DNA from 4 places in the Pseudomonas guariconensis genome. Region 4 is predicted to be linked to each of the others. Evidence: predicted binding sites of a transcription regulator. Region 4 holds the regulator's gene; each other region holds the start of a gene.

Region 1 (4,636 bases), 1.1 Mb from region 4:
CGGGAATGTGCCCGCCTTTGGCGGCCAGGACTTTCTCGCCTTTGTACTCGCCGGGGCTGCGGGCGTCCCAGATGGCCAGGTCCGCCGCGCCCAGTCGGCTTTGCAGGTATTCGCGGGTGGCGGTGGGCTCTGCATGCAGTTGCAGGCTGACCGGGCTGCCGCCGCTTGGCGGGATTTCAACGCTGAGCTTGTCAGCGGGCCAGGCCTGGATGCCGCCATTTAGGTAGTGGTAACGCGTGTGCCCGATGACATCGAGCAGCCAGATGAAGCGCCCGGCCCAGCCGCCCCCTTCATCGTCGTACACCACATAGACCGCATCGTCCCGGTGCTCGAGTTCACCGAACAGCTTCTCCAGGTCAGCCCGCGCCGGCAGCAACCCAGGTGCCGGTGGTTGTCCCAGCTGGGTGCGCTTGGGATCGACGAACCGGGCGCCAGGGATGTGCCCGCTGCCATAGCGATTGACGCTGGTCAGGTCGACGAGGATCAGCTGTGGCGAATCCAGGCGCGCGAGCAGGTCGGCCGGTTCGATCACCAGGGGCAAGCCGGAAAAGTCAGTCATCCACGATCTCCAGGGTGGAATAGAGGAGGCGATTGTAGCCTAAGGCTCAAGCGTTGCGGTTGGTAAAGGCCGACAGGGCACGCTCGGTGCATTGGGCTGTCTTGCCGAAAGCCTGCACGCTGACATCGGCCATGGGCCTGCCGCCTTGGTCGGCGATCATCAGCATCGTCACCTGGCCGTTGACTGCCAGCGAGCGCAGCAACAAATGCTCGCTGGACAGCAGTGCTCGCAAAGGAGTTGGCAGCAAGGCCGAGAACTGGGCGTGGTTCTCCGGCGTCAGGCGCAGTTGCGCTGCCTGGCCCATCAGCCGTTGCAACAATTTGCTCTGGTTCAGTGGCAGCACCAGCGAGGCTGCCTCCGGGGGCAGACCTGCGGTCTGCTGAACACGCAGGCATTCATTGGGTCTGTCGAGCGCCAGCAGCATGACCCGCTGCATGCCGCAGGCCAGGAGGGCTTCGCGCGCCTGGGTGCTCAGGTGCAGGATGGTGGTGAACGGGCTGGGTTGGACCAGCAACTCGCCACAGATTTTGCGCCAGTGTTCCAGATCCTTACTGGTGGGTGGCTCAGGTGCGAGCATGTCCGGATGCGGTCGCCGCTGGTGCCAGGGCCAGAGCAGCGCTTCGGCGGGATGGAACAGGGCGTGCCGGGCGTGGTGCCGGGCACTGGCTGCCGCTTGCTGGTGAACCTGTTGCTGGACATCGTCGAGCGAGGTTTGTAGGTACAAGGCCGTCAGCAACTGCCAGCGCAGTAGGTGAGGGTTGTCCCAGCCCACCTGCGCCGCCAGAGCCAGTCCGTTGGCCAGCAGCACGGTGTTGGCCGGTTGGTTGAACCAGCGGCGCAGCCCGGGCTCTTCATCCAGACGCTGTTGCTGGGAGAAGGCATCCTGCTCGCGCGCGATGGTCAGGATCTGGGCCAATTGTTCGCGCTCATCGAGCAGCAGGCGATAACCCTGGGTCACCCAGCCGGGCAAGCGCCATTGCTCGGCCATGGCTTGGCACAGGGTCACGATGCGCACGCCGAACAGTGCCTGCTCGACTTCGGCAGCCTCCTCGCCCTTGTGGATGACTCGCAGTTCCCAGGCATCGAGCAATTTAGGGTAGGCCAAAGCCAGGGGCCACAGTGGTGACAAGAACAACAGGCTGCCCCAATGGATCTCTTGCCACAACCGGGCCAGGCGGCTGGCGAACAGGCCACTGGCCTGCTGGGCAGCGTGCTGGCTGATCAGCAGGAACTGACGCAGTACCGGCGGAATATCTTCGCCAGGGACGGCGGGCAGACGTGCCAGCAGGCTCGCGGTGCGGGCCAGACCTAGGCGATTGAGGGCGACTTCCAGGCTCTCGGCGGGTTCGGCCTGGCTGGCGTTGGCCGGATGGTTCGCCTCGCGCATCACCGAAAGCACCAGCGCTGGGCTGTCCTGCATGAGTTCGGCGATGTCGCGCAAAGAGCGCCGGCTATCGTTGATGGCGGCCAGTACCCGGTCATGACTCTCCTTGGGTACTGGCAGGCGGATGCCATCGAGCAGTTTTACCCAGGCATCGAGCGTGGGTGGAATCTGGCTTGGTACCTTAGCGTCCATTGGCATTTTGACATCAGTCCGAACTGGCTTTTCGCATTTTGTGCCTATAGTCTGGCGCAGTTCTGTCGATAAGTAGAAGAAGAGTTTTAAAGCTCCCGCCCCTGACCCTGACCACCACAGCAAGTGCTTTGAACCTATGGCTAAAATTATCGGCATCATCGTCGTATTCGCGAGCGTGCTCGGCGGCTACGTGCTATCCCACGGCAAGATCGCGGCGCTGATCCAGCCGTTCGAAGTGCTGATCATCGGCGGTGCGGCCTTCGGTGCGTTCCTTCAGGCCAACCCTGGTCACATGACCATGCATGTGATCAAGAAGTCGCTGAAGATGTTCGGCACCCGTTTCACTCACACCTTCTACCTGGAGGTGCTGGGCCTGGTCTATGAGATCCTCAACAAGAGCCGCCGCGAGGGCATGATGGCCATCGAGGGTGATATCGAAGACCCAGCCGCCAGCCCCATCTTCGCCAAATACCCGGCCGTTCTGGGCGACGAGCGCATGACCGCGTTCATCTGCGACTACCTGCGCATCATGTCTACCGGCAACATGGCGCCCCACGAGCTCGAAGGCCTGTTCGACATGGAGCTGTTGAACATGAAAGAAGAGCTCGAGCACCCTTCCCATGCGGTGACAGGCATCGCCGATGGCATGCCCGGCTTCGGTATCGTGGCCGCGGTTCTCGGGATTGTCGTGACCATGGCATCGCTGGGCGATGGCGACCAGAAGTCCATCGGTCTGCACGTGGGCGCCGCGCTCGTGGGTACGTTCTTCGGTATTCTCGCGGCCTACGGCTTCTTTGGTCCGTTGGCCAACGCCCTGCGTCATGACGCGAAGGAAGAGCTGAACGTCTACGAGGCAATCAAGGCATCGCTGGTGGCCTCTGCCTCTGGCATGCCGCCGTCGCTGGCCGTGGAGTTCGGGCGCAAGGTGCTTTATCCGGCGCACCGTCCAAGCTTCGCCGAGCTGGAACAAGCGGTTCGCGGTCGCTAAATCATGGAGAACAATCAGCCCATCATCGTCAAGCGCGTCAAGCGCTTTGGCGACGGTCACCACGGCGGTGCCTGGAAGATCGCCTTTGCCGACTTCGCCACCGCGATGATGGCGTTTTTTCTGGTGCTCTGGCTGCTGTCCACGGCCACGCCTGAACAGAAGCTCGCCATCGCTGGCTATTTCAAGGACCCGATAGGCTTCTCCGAGAGCGGCACCCCCTACGTCATCGACCTGGGTGGTTCGCCACAATTGGCGCCGGAGAAAACCATCAATCCGGAAGAAAAATCCGAGCCGACACCTGACACCAGCATCCAGTTGGACAAAGACAAGGTCGAGACCTTGGCCGAGCAGGTCGAGCAGGAGCGCTTGCAATTGCTGTTGCAGGAACTGCAGAACAAGGTCGAGGAAAGCCCGCAACTGCAGAAGTTCAAGGACCAGATCCTGTTCGAGATCACCCAGGACGGCCTGCGCATTCAGATCATGGATGCCGAGAACCGGCCGATGTTCGACCTGGGCAGTGCACGCCTGCAGCCATACTTCGAGGACATCCTGTTGGCCATGGCCGACACCATCAAGGCAGTGCCGAACAAGATCAGCATCAGTGGTCATACCGATGCCAAGCCATACGCCGGCACTGGCGAGTTCGGCAACTGGGAACTGTCGGCCAACCGCGCCAACGCCGCGCGCCGTGCGCTGGTCGCCGGAGGGTATCCGGATGAGCAGGTGGCACGGGTGGTGGGTTATGCCTCGTCGTCGCTGTTCGATCGCAAGGACCCGTTCAACCCGGTCAACCGACGTATCGACATCATTGTCCTGACCAAGAAGGCCCAGCGCACCATCGAAGGCGAGCAGGGCACGCCACAGGCCCCGCCGGCGACAGAACAGGCTCCGGCCAATGGTGCGCCGGGGGCGGCTACCCCGGCCGCGCCGGGCCCGGGCGATACGGCTCAGGCACCGATGCAGCCGCGTGAGCTTCGCCAGAAGCTGAACATCTTCGAAGATGGCGTGTTGAAAATGGACAATACCCAGGAGTGAGACCTGGGCTGGGCCAGTCCACATAAGGCCGCGTCTGCAATCGCTGCAGGCGCGGCCTTGTTTTGTCTGGGAACTGTTCGGCAGACCCGCGCTGGATGACTCAGTAGGTGTCCTGCGGCAGGCTGGCGATGATCGAGCGGTAGCTGTTCATCCGCTGTGGCTTGATGCGCCCGTCATCCAGAGCCTGGAGCAAGGCGCAGCCGGGTTCACGGTCGTGTTTGCAGTCGCGGAAGCGGCAGTGGCCGAGCAGTTCGCGGAACTCGATGAAGCCGGCCTCGACATCGTCGCGGCTGACATGGCCCAGGCCGAATTCGCGGATGCCGGGTGAGTCGATCAGATCACCACCATTGGGGAAATGGTACAGGCGGGCTGTGGTGGTAGTGTGCGTGCCTTGGCCGGACCATTCGGACAGATCGCCCACACGAGTCCTGACCTCCGGCAACAGGCTGTTGACCAGCGATGACTTGCCGACCCCGGA
Region 2 (4,636 bases), 2.6 Mb from region 4:
TGGTGCTGACCGTCGGCGAGAAGATCGGCAAGCAAGGCATGACCTACGCCCAGGGCATGTCGGCGCAGATCACCGCAGCCTGCGCCATCGGCTTGGCCAACGTTTTCAGCCTGCCGGTCTCGACCACCCACGTATTGTCGTCGGGTGTCGCCGGCACCATGGTCGCCAACAAGAGCGGCCTGCAAGGCGGCACCGTGAAGACCATCCTGCTGGCCTGGGTCCTGACCCTGCCGGCTTCGATGGGCCTGGCCGCCGGCCTGTTCTGGCTGGCCTCCAAGGCGATCGGCTGATCGATACCGCTGTCATGAAAAAGGCGCCTTCGGGCGCCTTTTTCATGGGTTCACGATGCCTAGCACCTGTGAGTGCTGGCGCCACTGGCCACTACCGCCGTTTGCCGCCCAGCAGCGAGCCCATCAGGCCACGCACCAATTGGCGCCCCAACTGATTGGCCGCCTGGCGCACTGCCGACTTGATCGCCTGCCCCGCAGCACTCTGCAAAAACTCTCCAGCCTTGTCGGCGAAGCTCTCCTCATCGGCCTTGGGCTGCGGCACGGGCTCCACCGGCTCGCCCTTGCGAGCGGTCAGCATCTCATAAGCCGATTCACGGTCGACTGGTTTGTCATAACGTCCCGCCAGTGGCGAGGCTGCAACCAGCGCTTTGCGCTCGGTCTCGGTCAACGGCCCGATACGCGACTGCGGTGGCGCTACCAGTACCCGCTGGACCATTTCCGGCGTGCCTTTCTCCTGCAGGGTCCCTACCAATGCCTCACCGATACCCAGTTCGGTCAACACGGCGAGTGCATCGAATGCCGGGTTAGGACGGAATCCGTCGGCCACGGCCCTGAGCGACTTCTGCTCCTTGGCGGTGAACGCACGAAGCCCATGCTGGATACGCAGCCCCAACTGCGCCAGCACGGCATCGGGCAAGTCCCCTGGCGACTGGGTCACGAAATAAACCCCTACGCCTTTGGAGCGGATCAGTCGAACCACTTGCTCGAGGCGATCCTGCAGGGCCTTGGGGGTGCCGTTGAACAGCAGATGCGCCTCGTCGAAGAACAACGCCAACACCGGTTTGTCGGCATCACCACGCTCGGGCAACTGTTCGAACAGCTCGGCCAACAACCATAAAAGGAAGGTGGCGTAGACCTTCGGCGCCTCATGCACCAACCGGCTGGCATCGAGCAAGTGGATGCGCCCTCGCCCATCGCGGTCCGGGCGCAGTAGATCCTCCAGTTGCAGGGCCGGCTCTCCGAACAGGGCCTCGGCCCCCTGTTGCTCCAGAGTCGCCAGGCGACGTAGCAGGGCCTGGGTGGAGCCCGTGGTCATCAATGCGCTGTCCTCACCCAGCAATTGCGGGTTGTCCTTCAAGTGCCCGAGCAGCGCCTTGAGGTCCTTGAGGTCCAGGAGCAATAGCCCTTCGCGGTCAGCCACCTTGAAGGCTGCGTATAGTGCTGCCTGCTGGCTGTCGGTCAGTTCCAGCAAGTTGCCCAACAACAGAGGCCCCATTTCACTGAGTGTCGTTCGCAAGGGATGACCCGACTCCCCTGCAATATCCCACAAGGTCACGGGATAGGCCTGAGGGCGGTGGCCCAACCACGGCATTGCGGCGATACGCTCGGCCACTTTGCCCTGCGGGGCTCCGGCTGCCCCCAGGCCGCACAGGTCGCCCTTCACGTCGGCGGCGAACACCGCAACTCCCGCATCGCTGAAGACCTCGGCCAGGCGTTGCAGGGTCACGGTCTTGCCCGTCCCTGTGGCACCGGCAACCAGCCCATGACGGTTGGCCAGGCGCATGGCTTGGCTCACTGGCTGGCCGTCAGGCCCCGCCCCCACAACTATTTGCGAAGTATCCGACATCTTCTTTCATCCTCTATTCAAGCTTTGCCGCATAACGGCCGATACCCCGTGGTGCTACTCATTCTGAAAGACAGGAACATCCCGAAAAGGACCTCCGGTGATTGTTGCACTGTTTTCAAGCTGCCTTCGTGCGAACGACCCGATAAAAACCTTAGCGGACCACGCCATGAACAAAAGCCTACGTTTCAGCCACAAGATTCTCTTGGCGGCGTCTTTGATCGTGATACTCGCCTTCAGCCTGTTCACCCTCTACAACGATTATCTCCAGCGTAATGCCATTCGCGCCGACCTGGAGAGTTATCTGGCTGAAATGGGCGAATCCACCTCGACCAACATTCGCAACCTGTTCGATGGCCGAATCAAGTTAGTGGAAAACCTGTCGCAGAACATCGCACAGAATCCGGCCAATGCCGAAACCTTCATGAGTCAGCAAGCCCTACTGTCGAGCTTTCTCACCGTCTACCTGGGCAAGGTGGACGGCGGCTTCAGCGTGCGTCCCGATTCCAAGATGCCCGACGGCTACGACCCTCGCGTGCGCCCCTGGTACAAGGACGGCATGAACGCCAGTGGCGCCATGCTGACCGAACCCTACATCGACTTGACCACCAACAAGATGGTCATCGGTATCCTCAGCAAGGTCTCGAGCACTGTCGGTGTGGTCGGTGGGGACCTGGCCCTCGACGGCCTTGTGGACATCATCAATTCGCTGGACTTCGGCGGCATGGGCTACGCCTTCCTGGTCAACGACCAAGGCAAGATCCTGGTACATCCGAACAAAGACTTGGTGATGAAGTCGCTGTCGGACCTGTTCCCACAGCAAACACCCAAGCTGTCCGGCGAGCTGACCGAAGTCGAGTCCGACGGCCAGGCTCGCTTGCTGACCTTCACCCCGATCAAGGGGCTGCCTTCGGCCAACTGGTACATCGGCCTGTCGGTAGATAAAGACAAAGCCTTCGCCATGCTCAGCACCTTCCGCACCTCGGCGGTGATCGCGACGATCGTGGCGGTGGTCATCATCATTGCCCTGCTGGGTTTACTGATCCGCGTGCTGATGCAGCCCTTGCACACCATGACCCGTGCCATGGAAGACATCGCCGAGGGTGAAGGCGACCTGACCAAGCGCCTGCAGATCCATCAACACGATGAGTTCGGCATCCTCGGCACGGCGTTCAACCGCTTCGTCGAGCGTATCCACGCCTCGATCCGCGAAGTGTCCTCGGCCACCGAACAAGTCAACGAAGTGGCCTTGCGGGTGATCAGTGCCTCCAACTCGTCGATGGCAAACTCCGACGAGCAGGCCAACCGCACCAACAGCGTCGCCGCCGCCATCAACGAGCTCGGCGCCGCTGCCCAGGAGATCGCCGGCAACGCGGCCCAGGCCTCTCAGCACGCCACCTCGGCGCGCCTGCTGGCCGAAGAAGGCCAGCAGGTGGTGGAGCGCAACATCGAGGCGATGAATCGCCTGTCCGACCTGATCGTCACCTCCAGCGCCCACATCGAGACGCTCAACAACAAGACCGTCAACATCGGCCAGATTCTCGAGGTGATCACCAGCATTTCCCAACAGACGAACCTGCTGGCGCTCAACGCGGCGATCGAGGCCGCCCGTGCAGGCGAGGCTGGCCGCGGTTTCGCCGTGGTCGCCGACGAAGTACGCAACCTCGCCCACCGCACCCAGGAATCGGCACAGCAAGTGCAGAACATGATCGAGGAGCTGCAGGTCGGTGCCCGTGAGTCGGTCGAAACCATGGGTCAGAGCCAGCGCCACAGCCAGGACAGCGTGGAGATCGCCAACCAGGCCGGCGAGCGCCTGGACAGCGTGACCGTGCGTATCGGCGAAATCGACGGCATGAACCAGTCGGTGGCTACGGCCACCGAGGAGCAAACCGCCGTGGTCGACTCGATCAACATGGACATCAACGAAATCAACATGCTCAACCAGGAGGGCGTCGAGAACCTGCAGGCTACCCTGCGCGCCTGCACGGACCTGGAACAGCAAGCCACCCGCCTCAAGCATCTGGTCGGCAGTTTCCGGATCTAAGAGCTTCAAGCCGCAAGCTTCGAGCTTCAAGCCGCAAGAACAGCAGGCAGGGCGCCGCTGGCTCTTGCAGCTTGAAGCGTGCAGCTCGCACCCTGCAGCTTGACGCTGACCGCTGCCTCCCTCCGATCGAACAAACTATCCTTCAGTAAGGTCAACCTTTAGGCGCGTCATCGCCTGCTCATCGCAGCCCGATGACAGACCCGAAGACGATCCCGGAGGGATGCTGATCGTGCACATCGCTGACATCACCATGTTCTACGCCCCGGCCAGTGGCGGCGTACGTACCTATCTTGATGCCAAACATCGCCGACTCGACGCCAGGCCCGGCGTGCGTCACAGCCTTTTGATTCCTGGCGCCAGCGCCACCGATGCCGATGGCATCTACCAGGTGCCGGCGCCGCCCCTGCCCTTTGGCAACGGCTACCGCTTTCCCGTCCGCCTGGCCCCTTGGTGCAACGTGTTGCGGCGCCTGCAGCCTGACCTGATCGAAGTCGGTGACCCCTACCTCACGGCCTGGGCCGCCCTGGAAGCGCGGCGCAAGCTCGACGTACCGGTAATCGGCTTCTACCACTCCGACTTGCCGCTGCTGGTGAGCAACCGCATGGGCAACTGGTTCACCCCCAACGTCGAGGCCTATGTCAGCAAACTGTACGGCAACTTCGACCGCGTGCTGGCGCCCAGCCAAGTGATGGCTGACAAGCTGTGTCGGCTAGGCGTCAAGGACGTGCATGTGCAACA
Region 3 (4,636 bases), 1.1 Mb from region 4:
TCGGCGTAACAGGTGTCACGCTGTTCCTGGTCGATGAAATGGCGTACGTATTCGCTGACGACCACGCCACCGAAATGTGCCTGGATCTCCCCACTGAGCCAGCTCTTGCCGCTGGACTCCGGGCCGCACAGCACCACGACTTTCATGCCGCCACCAGCGCCGGGTCGCGCCGCCATTGCAGCCAGCCACGTACGGCGATCAGGGTGAACAATGCGTAGAGTGCGGCGGTCAGGTACAGGCCTTTGTAGAGGAACAGGCCAACGAAGATCACGTCCAGAACCATCCACAGTGCCCAGCACTGCAGGCGCTTTTGCGCCATCCACCACTGCGCCACCAGGCTGAACCCCGTCAGTGCGGCGTCCAGCCAGGGCTGGGCGGCGTCAGTCCAGTGTGCCATCGCCGCGCCGAGAGCAAGACTTGCCAGCAGGCCGACCCCAAGCCCTGTAAGCATCGGCCCTGTGGCCAGGCTGGACACCTGACGGGCGTACTCGACACGCTCCGGGCGTGTCCATTGCCACCAGCCGTACAACTGCAGTACGGCATAGACCAGTTGCAGGAGCATGTCGGAGTACAGCTTCACCTCATAGAAGATCCAGCTGTAGAGCAGCACCATCACCAAGCCGATCGGCCAGCACCACGGGTTCTGCTTGACCGTGAGCCACACGGCGATGACGCCGAGCACGGCGGCGAAGAGTTCGAGGCCGGACATCGGCGATCCTTGGGAGTGGGGAAGGTCGCGATTGTAGCCTGTGGGGCGGGGAAGCTGTAGTGGCTGATGGCGGCCTGTTCGCGGGCAACCCCGCTCCTAAGGTAGGAGCGGGTTCACCCGTGAACAAATCGATAAGCTGTCAGACCTTGAACTGGCGCAGCAACTGTTCCAAGTCTTCGCTCAGGCGCGCCAGGGAGGCACCCGCATCGCTGGACTGGCGGGCCGCCTCGGCGGTCTGCTGAGACAGTCCGGCGGTGTCGAGGACATTGCGATTGATCTCTTCGACCACATGGGCTTGCTGCAAGGTGGCACTGGCGATCGACGCGTTGAGCGCGGTGAGGTTGTTCAATGCCTGGCTGATAGCATCCAGGCTGGTGCCGGCCTCGCGGGCTTGATGGACGGTCTGGCGCGAGGCTTCGCTGCTGGTGTCGATGGCCTTGACGGCTGCTTCCGACTGGCTTTGCAGGTGCTCGATCATGGTCTGGATCTCGGCGGTCGACTGGGCGGTGCGCTGAGCCAGCAACCGCACTTCATCGGCGACCACGGCAAAACCTCGGCCCTGTTCACCCGCCCGGGCCGCCTCGATCGCGGCATTGAGGGCCAGCAGGTTGGTCTGTTCGGCGATAGAGCGGATCACTTCCAGTACGCCACCGATCCGGGTGCTGTGCCCGGCCAGTTCGCGGATCACCTGCACCGCCTGGTCGATGGTGCTCGACAGCCGGTCGATCTGCTCCAGGCTACTGTGGATGGCCTGCTGGCCATGATCGACCTGCACTTGGGCCGCGTGCATCTCGTTGGCTGCCTGTTCGGCGGTCTTGGCGACGTCTTGAACCGCATAGGTGACTTCGTTGACGGCAGTGGCCACCTGGTCCATCTGCAGCGATTGCTGAACGCTGCGCGCCTGGGCTTGGCCCGCGTTGTCGCCGACGTGGCTGGCGGACTGGGCCAGGGCATGGGCCGCGCCTTGCAGTTGGCCGACCACACCCTGCAGCTTGCCGTTGAAGCGGTTGAAGTGCTCGCCCAAATGCGTGAGCTCGTCTCTACCATGGGTATCCAGGCGCCGGGTCAAGTCGCTTTCGCCGCTGGCGATGTTGCCCATGGCCTGCACGGCATCCTGCAACGGGCGAGCGATGCTGCGGGCGATCAACAGCACCAGCAGGGCCATCAGCACGGCGATACCCAGGCCGAGCAGGGAGGCATCGCGCACTTGGCGGGCGAATTCGGCCTGAACGTCGTCGATATAGACACCCGAGCCGATAATCCAGCCCCAGGGTTTGAACAGCTGGATGTAGGAAGTCTTGGCCACCGGTTCGCTGGCGCCGGGTTTGGGCCAGCGGTAGTTGACCGAGCCTGCGTCCTGGCTGCGGGCGAGGGCGACCATTTCGTTGAAAACGGCAAAGCCGTCAGGGTCGCGGATGGCGGACAGGTCCTGGCCGTCGAGCTTGGGGTTGGTCGGATGCATGATCATCTTCGGCCCCAGGTCGTTGATCCAGAAATAGTCATCTTTGTCGTAGCGCAGGCCACGTACCACCTGCAACGCCTGTTGTTGGGCTGCCTCACGGCTGAGTGTGCCGGCGGCCTCCAGGCCTTGGTAGTAGGCCAGCACTCCGGCAGCGGTCTGTACCACGTGCTGGGTTTTCTGGGCCTTGGCCTGATACAGGTCGCCGTGGAGCTGGCGCAGCATCAACAGGCCCAGGATCACCAGCATGGCCACCGCCACCAGCAGGATCAGCGACAGGCGACGGCTGATCGACATCGACCTCAAGGTCTTCATGAAAGGTACTCCCGCATTGTTCTTGTTATCAGGCGCATCCAAGCATGCTTTACGCATCGCGACACACTCGACCAAGGGCTAAGTGCCGGAAGAGGCATTTCGTGTCGCATGCCGTGCGAGCGATTGACAAGCACCTCTGATAGGATTTCGGCCGCGCAAGATGAAACCTTTAGGCATCGGCGTATTTCCACTGGCAATGCGGCCGGCAGTCGCTGTAAAACGGCCGGGCCTTTCGCGGCAATCACTAAGCAAATCAAGTACAAGGGGCCAGCCAGGAGCTGCGCTCCATCGGGGGAATGATGGATTTTTGGAGTGCCTTGCAGGCAATCATCTTAGGCGTGGTCGAGGGTTTGACAGAATTCCTGCCGATCTCCAGCACGGGGCACCAGATTATCGTCGCCGATCTGATCGACTTCGGCGGCGAGCGCGCCATGGCGTTCAACATCATCATCCAGCTTGGCGCGATCCTGGCCGTGGTCTGGGAGTTTCGGCGCAAGATCTTCGATGTGGTCCTCGGCTTGCAGAGCCAACCCCAGGCGCGTCGTTTCACTGCCAATCTGCTGATCGCCTTCTTCCCGGCGGTGGTGCTGGGCGTGCTGTTCGCCGATCTGATCCATGAATACCTGTTCAACCCGGTCACCGTGGCTGCAGCCCTGGTGGTTGGCGGGGTGATCATGCTCTGGGCGGAGCGACGCGACCACCGCATCGAGGTCGACCATGTCGATGACATGCGCTGGAGTCACGCGTTGAAGATCGGCCTTGTCCAGTGCCTGGCGATGATTCCGGGGACGTCGCGCTCAGGCTCGACCATCATCGGCGGCCTGCTGTTCGGCCTGTCGCGCAAAGCCGCGACCGAGTTCTCGTTTTTCCTGGCCATGCCGACCATGGTCGGCGCCGCAGTCTATTCGGGCTACAAGTACCGTGACCTGTTCCAGCCTGGCGATCTGCCGGTGTTCGCCATCGGTTTCGTGGTCTCGTTCATCTTCGCCATGATCGCCGTAAGGGGTCTGCTGAAGTTCATCGCTAACCACAGCTATGCGGCATTTGCCTGGTATCGCATCGTTTTCGGCTTGCTGATCCTGGCGACCTGGCAATTTGGCTGGGTCAACTGGGCCACGGCGCACGGCTGAGATGGCCCGTTCGCACACTGTACCTCGGCGTGGCGGCAGCCGCGCCCAGGAGGGCGTACGCAACGTGCACCTGAAGTTGCTGGCCCTGGCCGGGCTGTGCCTGCTGCCGGCAGTGGGTGCCGCGCAAATGGCCTTCAGCGGTCAGTCCTGGGCGCCATTGGTGGTGTATCCGCTGGCGAGTCTGGTCAGCCTGTTGCTCTACTGGCAGGACAAACAGCGAGCCCGCACCCAGGCCTGGCGGACGCCCGAGAAGGTCCTGCACGCCAGCGAGCTGTGCGGTGGTTGGCCCGGCGCGCTGGTGGCGCAGCAGTTGTTTCGACACAAGACGCGCAAGGTGTCCTACCAGGCGACGTTCTGGGTCATCGTGATGTTGCACCAGGCGTTCTGGGCCGACCATTTGCTGCTGGGCGGCCGCTGGCTGGGTGGTGCGCTCGGCGTCCTGACCGGTCATTGATGTCGAGGCGGCAATGACTGCCCCGACGTGTCTTTTCATCCTTGCAACAGCCCAACCTGCAGCCGTTTGGGCAGCCGCTTCACTACCAACTGGTGTGAGCGTTGCAGCAGGTCGCACAATTCCTCGCGCCCCATGGGGTAGGGTGGGGCCATGCTGATCCAGCGCGCCCTTGCAAGATAAGGCGCCGGACGGATGCCGGGGCGGTCGCAATAGCCCAGGAACAGCTCATCGGCCACTTTGAAAGACAACCCCGCGCCCGCGAGGTCGAGTACCGCGAACATCTTGTTGCCCGCGACCGAAAACACCCGTACGCCGCCCCATTTATAGTCCTCCCGGGCACCGGGCAGGTTCAGGCAGAACGCTGCCACCTGTTCTGGCGTCATCCGCCGCTCAGACATACCGCTCTCCACAGGCTTCGAACGAAGCCGCCAGATGATCGATCCATACTCGCACCGCCGGGAGCAGGCCCCGGCGATGAGGGTAGACCGCCTGCAGCCAACCGCCAGGCAGCGACCAATCCGGCAACAGGCGTACCAGTTCGCCGCGTTCGAGTTCCTCTTCGCAGAACA
Region 4 (4,636 bases):
ATTGAGCTGAAGGAAGCCGGCGCCCCCTTTTACAGTGTGAAAACCGCGGAAGATCGCATTGAGCAGGTCCGCATCTTCCGGTCGGCTTTCCAGCTCGACCAATTGCTCGGACAGTTGCTCGAGGATTTCGCCGGCCTCTACCAGGAAATCCTGGAGGATTTCTTCATCGGCGCCGAAGCTCATTGAACGTGCTCCCTAAAAACCCAGGCTGGACAGCAAATCGTCGACGTCGTCCTGACCGGACACGACATCTTCACGCTTATCGGCATGAATCTGCGGACCTTCACCCCGAGTCGGATGTTTTTCTTGATCTTTTTCAGCACGCAGCTGCTGGTGGTCATGTTCGATACCGGCAAAACGGTCGACCTGGCTGGCCATCAGCACGAGCTTGAGCAGATTGCTTTCGACTTCGGTGACCAGCGCGGTCACCCGTTTGATCACCTGGCCGGTGAGGTCTTGGTAGTCCTGGGCCAGGAGAATGTCGTTGAGATGGCCAGCGACCTTGCGGTTCCCCTCGGCGCTTTGCGTCAGGAAACTGTCGACGCGCTTGACCAGATCACGAAACTCCGGCGCTGCGACTTCACGGCGCATGAAGCGCTGCCAGTCGGTGCTCAGATTCTGGGCCTCGGCCTGCAGGTCGTTGAGCAGCGGCGTGCTCGCCTCCACCAGGTCCATGGTGCGGTTGGCCGCGCCTTCGGTGAGCTTGACCACGTAGGACAAGCGCTCGGTGGCGTCGGTGATCTGCGACACTTCCTCGGCCTGCGGCATGCGCGGGTCGATCTGGAAGCTGACGATCGCACTGTGCAGCTCGCGGGTGAGCTTGCCGACTTCCTGGTACAGGCCGCGGTCGCGGGTCTGGTTCAGCTGGTGGATCAGCTGCACCGCCTCGCCGAACCGGCCGTGCTCGAGGCTCTCGACCAGTTCCTGGGCGTGTTTCTTCAGGGTCGACTCGAACTCCCCCAACGATGTGTTCATTTGCTCCATGGCGCCCCCTGACGTGACTCAGCCGTTGACGCGTTCGAAGATCTTTTCGATCTTCTCCTTGAGCACCTGGGCGGTGAAGGGCTTGACCACATAGCCGTTGACCCCGGCCTGGGCCGCTTCGATGATCTGGTCGCGCTTGGCTTCAGCGGTCACCATCAACACCGGCATACCCTTGAGGCGGTCATGGGCACGGACCTTGCGCAGCAGGTCGATGCCGGACATGCCAGGCATGTTCCAGTCGGTCACGAGGAAGTCATAGTGGCCGTTTTCCAGCATCGGCAACGCCGTGGTGCCGTCGTCGGCCTCCTCGGTGTTGGTGAAGCCCAGGTCACGCAACAGGTTCTTGATGATCCGCCGCATCGTCGAAAAGTCGTCAACGATGAGGATTTTCATGTCTTTGTTCAATTAGACCTCCAAGCAGTCTTAAACGCGCCCGGCCCCCGGACGCGCATTCAATCAATTCGGTACAACATCCAACGACGGTGGCGAACCCTGGCTCAACGTGCCCGCCATTCCCCGAGACGGCTGCGCAGGCGCGCGGCGCACTGGCTGTGCAACTGGCTGACACGCGACTCGCTGACCCCAAGCACCTCACCGATTTCCTTGAGGTTCAGCTCTTCGTCGTAGTACAGCGCCAGCACCAGACGCTCACGCTCCGGCAGGTTGGCGATGGCTTCGGTCAGCGCGGCCTGGAAGCGCTCGTCTTCCAGGTCCCGCGAAGGTTCCAGCTGGCCACTGGCGCCATCCTCGTGCAGCCCTTCGTGCTCGCCGTCCTGCAGGAGGTCGTCGAAGCTGAACAGGCGACTGCCCAGGGTGTCGTTCAGAATCCCGTAATAATCATCGAGACTCAATTGGAGTTCGGCAGCAACTTCATGATCTTTAGCGTCGCGACCGGTTCTGGCCTCCACGGCGCGTATCGCGTCGCTGACCATGCGGGTGTTGCGGTGTACCGAACGCGGCGCCCAATCCCCCTTGCGTACCTCATCGAGCATGGCCCCACGAATGCGGATGCCGGCGTAGGTTTCGAAGCTCGCGCCCTTGCTGGCATCGTATTTGTTGGCCACTTCCAGCAAGCCGATCATGCCCGCCTGGATCAGGTCCTCGACCTGTACGTTGGCCGGCAGGCGCGCCAGCAAGTGATAGGCAATGCGCTTGACCAGAGGGGCATAACGTTCGACCAGTTCGTAGTGGGCATCACGCGCCGCCCGGCTGTACATCTTGAAACCGCTCGCATTCATAGTACCGGTCCTGCGCTGGTAGGCTGCACCAGACGCTCGACGAAAAACTCCAGGTGCCCGCGCGGGTTGGCAGGCAGCGGCCAGCTGTCGACCTTCTGCGCGATGGCCTTGAAGGCCAGCGCACACTTGGATCGAGGGAAGGCCTCATAGACCGCCCGCTGCTTCTGCACCGCCTTGCGTACACATTCGTCGTAAGGCACGGCACCGACGTATTGTAAGGCGACGTCCAAGAAGCGATCCGTGACCTTGGTCAACTTGGCAAACAGGTTGCGCCCTTCCTGCGGGCTCTGCGCCATGTTGGCCAGGACCCGGAAGCGGTTCATGCCGTAATCGCGGTTGAGCAGCTTGATCAAGGCGTAGGCATCGGTGATCGAGGTCGGCTCGTCGCAGACCACCAACAGCACCTCCTGCGCGGCGCGCACGAAGCTCACCACCGAGTCCCCGATTCCCGCGGCGGTATCGATCACCAGCACATCGAGGTTGTCGCCGATCTCGCTGAACGCCTGGATCAGCCCGGCATGCTGGGCTGGCGCCAGGTGCACCATGTTCTGGGTGCCGGAGGCGGCCGGCACGATGCGCACACCGCCTGGCCCCTGCAACAGCACATCGCGCAGCTCGCAGCGCCCTTCGATGACATCGGCCAGGGTGCGCTTGGGCGACAGCCCCAGCAGGACGTCGACGTTGGCCAGGCCCAGGTCGGCATCCAGCAACATGACCCGGCGGCCGAGCTCGGCCAGCGCCAGGGACAGGTTCACTGAAACGTTGGTCTTGCCCACGCCACCTTTACCGCCGGTCACGGCGATCACCTGTACGGGATGCATGCTACCCATGTTTGTTCTTTACCTTGTCTCGGGGCCCAGGCCACATCAGGAGCTGAACACGACGCTCAGGATGCAGGTACTTTGCGCTGTCCATTCGTCAACCCGCACGCTTGCCTGGGTTGTGGTAGAGATCAGCGAACATGTCGGCCATCGCCTCTTCGCTGGGCTCGTCCTGCATCTGCACACTGACCGCACGGCTGACTAACTGATGTTTGCGCGGCAGTTGCAGGTCGTCAGGAATGCGCGGTCCATCGGTCAGATAGGCCACGGGCAATTCGTGACTGATGGCAAGGCTCAGCACTTCGCCGAGGCTGGCCGTTTCATCAAGCTTGGTCAGGATGCAGCCGGCCAGGCCACAGCGCTTGTAGCTGTGGTAGGCGGCGGTCAGCACCTGCTTCTGGCTGGTGGTGGCCAGGACCAGGTAGTTCTTGGCGGCGATGCCGCGTCCGGCCAGGCTCTCCAGTTGCAGCCGCAGGGCCGGGTCGCTGGCCTGCAGGCCTGCGGTGTCGATCAGCACCACGCGCTTGCGCAACAGCGGATCGAGCGCCTGGGCCAAGGACTGGCCCGGGTCGACATAGGTCACCGGCACATTGAGGATGCGCCCCAATGTCTTGAGCTGCTCTTGGGCGCCAATGCGGAAGCTGTCCATGCTCACCAGCGCCAGATGCTGGGCGCCGTATTTGAGCACGTAGCGCGCCGCCAGCTTTGCCAACGTGGTGGTCTTGCCCATACCAGCCGGACCGACCATGGCGATCACACCGCCCTCTTCGATCGGCTCGATCTCGGGGACCTGGATCATCCGTGCCAGGTGGGCCAAGATCATGCGCCAGGCGTGGCGCGGGTCTTCGATCTCGCCGGCAAGCTCGAGTGCTTCGCGAGCGATCGGGCCCGACAGGCCGATACGCTGCAAACGACGCCAAAGGTTGGCCTGCTGCGGCTTGTTGCCCTGCAGCTGGCTCCAGGCCAGGGATCCGAGCTGGACTTCGAGCAATTCGCGCAGGCCCGACAGCTCCGAGCGCATGGCATCGAACAGACGCGGATCGACCGGTGCCGGCGCTGGAGCCGCAACCTGCGCCGGCGCGTCAACCTGTGGCTCGACCAGTGGCTCGGAGGCGGTCAACGACAATCCGGCGAACAATTGGCGATTGCCGATCTCGTCGCTTTCGTTGCGTGTGCTCAGTTCGGCCTGGGCGGTGGCGATGCGCGTCTGGGTTTTGCGCAGCTCGTCCTCGAGTTCGATGTTCGGCACGCGTGGGGCCAGGGCGGACAGCTTGTAGTCCAGCGCGGCCGTCAACTCGACACCGCCGGCGATGCGCCGGTTGCCGATGATGGCGGCGTCGGAGCCAAGCTCATCCCGGACCAGCTTCATGGCCTGACGCATATCGGCGGCGAAAAAACGCTTAACTTGCATAACCCACTACCTCAGCCGTTGGGGCCCACGGTGGCAACGATGGTGACTTGCTTGTTGTCAGGTATTTCCTGATACGCCAGAACATGCAAATTCGGTACAGCCAGGCGACCGAAGCGCGACAGCATGGCGCGGATCGGGCCGGCGACCAGAAGAATGGCCGGCAGGCCTTGCATCTCCTGACG

The links. The regulator FliA, encoded in region 4, starts transcription of late flagellar genes. The targets are predictions, from matches to a motif close to CTAAAGTTTNNNNNNNNNNNGCCGNTAA.
Region 1: the regulator FliA is predicted to act here: its motif matches at 2,180-2,207, upstream of motA (flagellar motor stator protein MotA).
Region 2: the regulator FliA is predicted to act here: its motif matches at 1,875-1,902, upstream of AB1N67_RS19885 (methyl-accepting chemotaxis protein).
Region 3: the regulator FliA is predicted to act here: its motif matches at 2,509-2,536, upstream of AB1N67_RS12530 (methyl-accepting chemotaxis protein).

What each region holds. Positions count from the first base shown of each region.
Region 1 is NZ_CP162012.1:559,027-563,662, forward strand. It holds gene AB1N67_RS02530 (rhodanese-like domain-containing protein) at 1-559, opposite strand, end outside; gene AB1N67_RS02535 (HDOD domain-containing protein) at 606-2,141, opposite strand; gene motA (flagellar motor stator protein MotA) at 2,272-3,123, shown strand; gene motB (flagellar motor protein MotB) at 3,127-4,158, shown strand; gene rsgA (small ribosomal subunit biogenesis GTPase RsgA) at 4,259-4,636, opposite strand, start outside.
Region 2 is NZ_CP162012.1:4,296,539-4,301,174, forward strand. It holds gene AB1N67_RS19875 (inorganic phosphate transporter) at 1-290, shown strand, start outside; gene AB1N67_RS19880 (helicase HerA-like domain-containing protein) at 382-1,857, opposite strand; gene AB1N67_RS19885 (methyl-accepting chemotaxis protein) at 2,024-3,898, shown strand; gene AB1N67_RS19890 (glycosyltransferase family 1 protein) at 4,119-4,636, shown strand, end outside.
Region 3 is NZ_CP162012.1:2,726,378-2,731,013, reverse strand. It holds gene AB1N67_RS12540 (AAA family ATPase) at 1-146, opposite strand, end outside; gene pnuC (nicotinamide riboside transporter PnuC) at 143-709, opposite strand; gene AB1N67_RS12530 (methyl-accepting chemotaxis protein) at 849-2,483, opposite strand; gene AB1N67_RS12525 (undecaprenyl-diphosphate phosphatase) at 2,783-3,613, shown strand; gene AB1N67_RS12520 (DUF1294 domain-containing protein) at 3,615-4,067, shown strand; gene AB1N67_RS12515 (MmcQ/YjbR family DNA-binding protein) at 4,103-4,465, opposite strand; gene AB1N67_RS12510 (LysR substrate-binding domain-containing protein) at 4,458-4,636, opposite strand, start outside.
Region 4 is NZ_CP162012.1:1,611,569-1,616,204, reverse strand. It holds gene AB1N67_RS07345 (chemotaxis protein CheA) at 1-183, opposite strand, end outside; gene AB1N67_RS07340 (protein phosphatase CheZ) at 196-984, opposite strand; gene AB1N67_RS07335 (chemotaxis response regulator CheY) at 1,003-1,377, opposite strand; gene fliA (RNA polymerase sigma factor FliA) at 1,482-2,222, opposite strand; gene fleN (flagellar synthesis regulator FleN) at 2,219-3,052, opposite strand; gene flhF (flagellar biosynthesis protein FlhF) at 3,141-4,454, opposite strand; gene flhA (flagellar biosynthesis protein FlhA) at 4,466-4,636, opposite strand, start outside.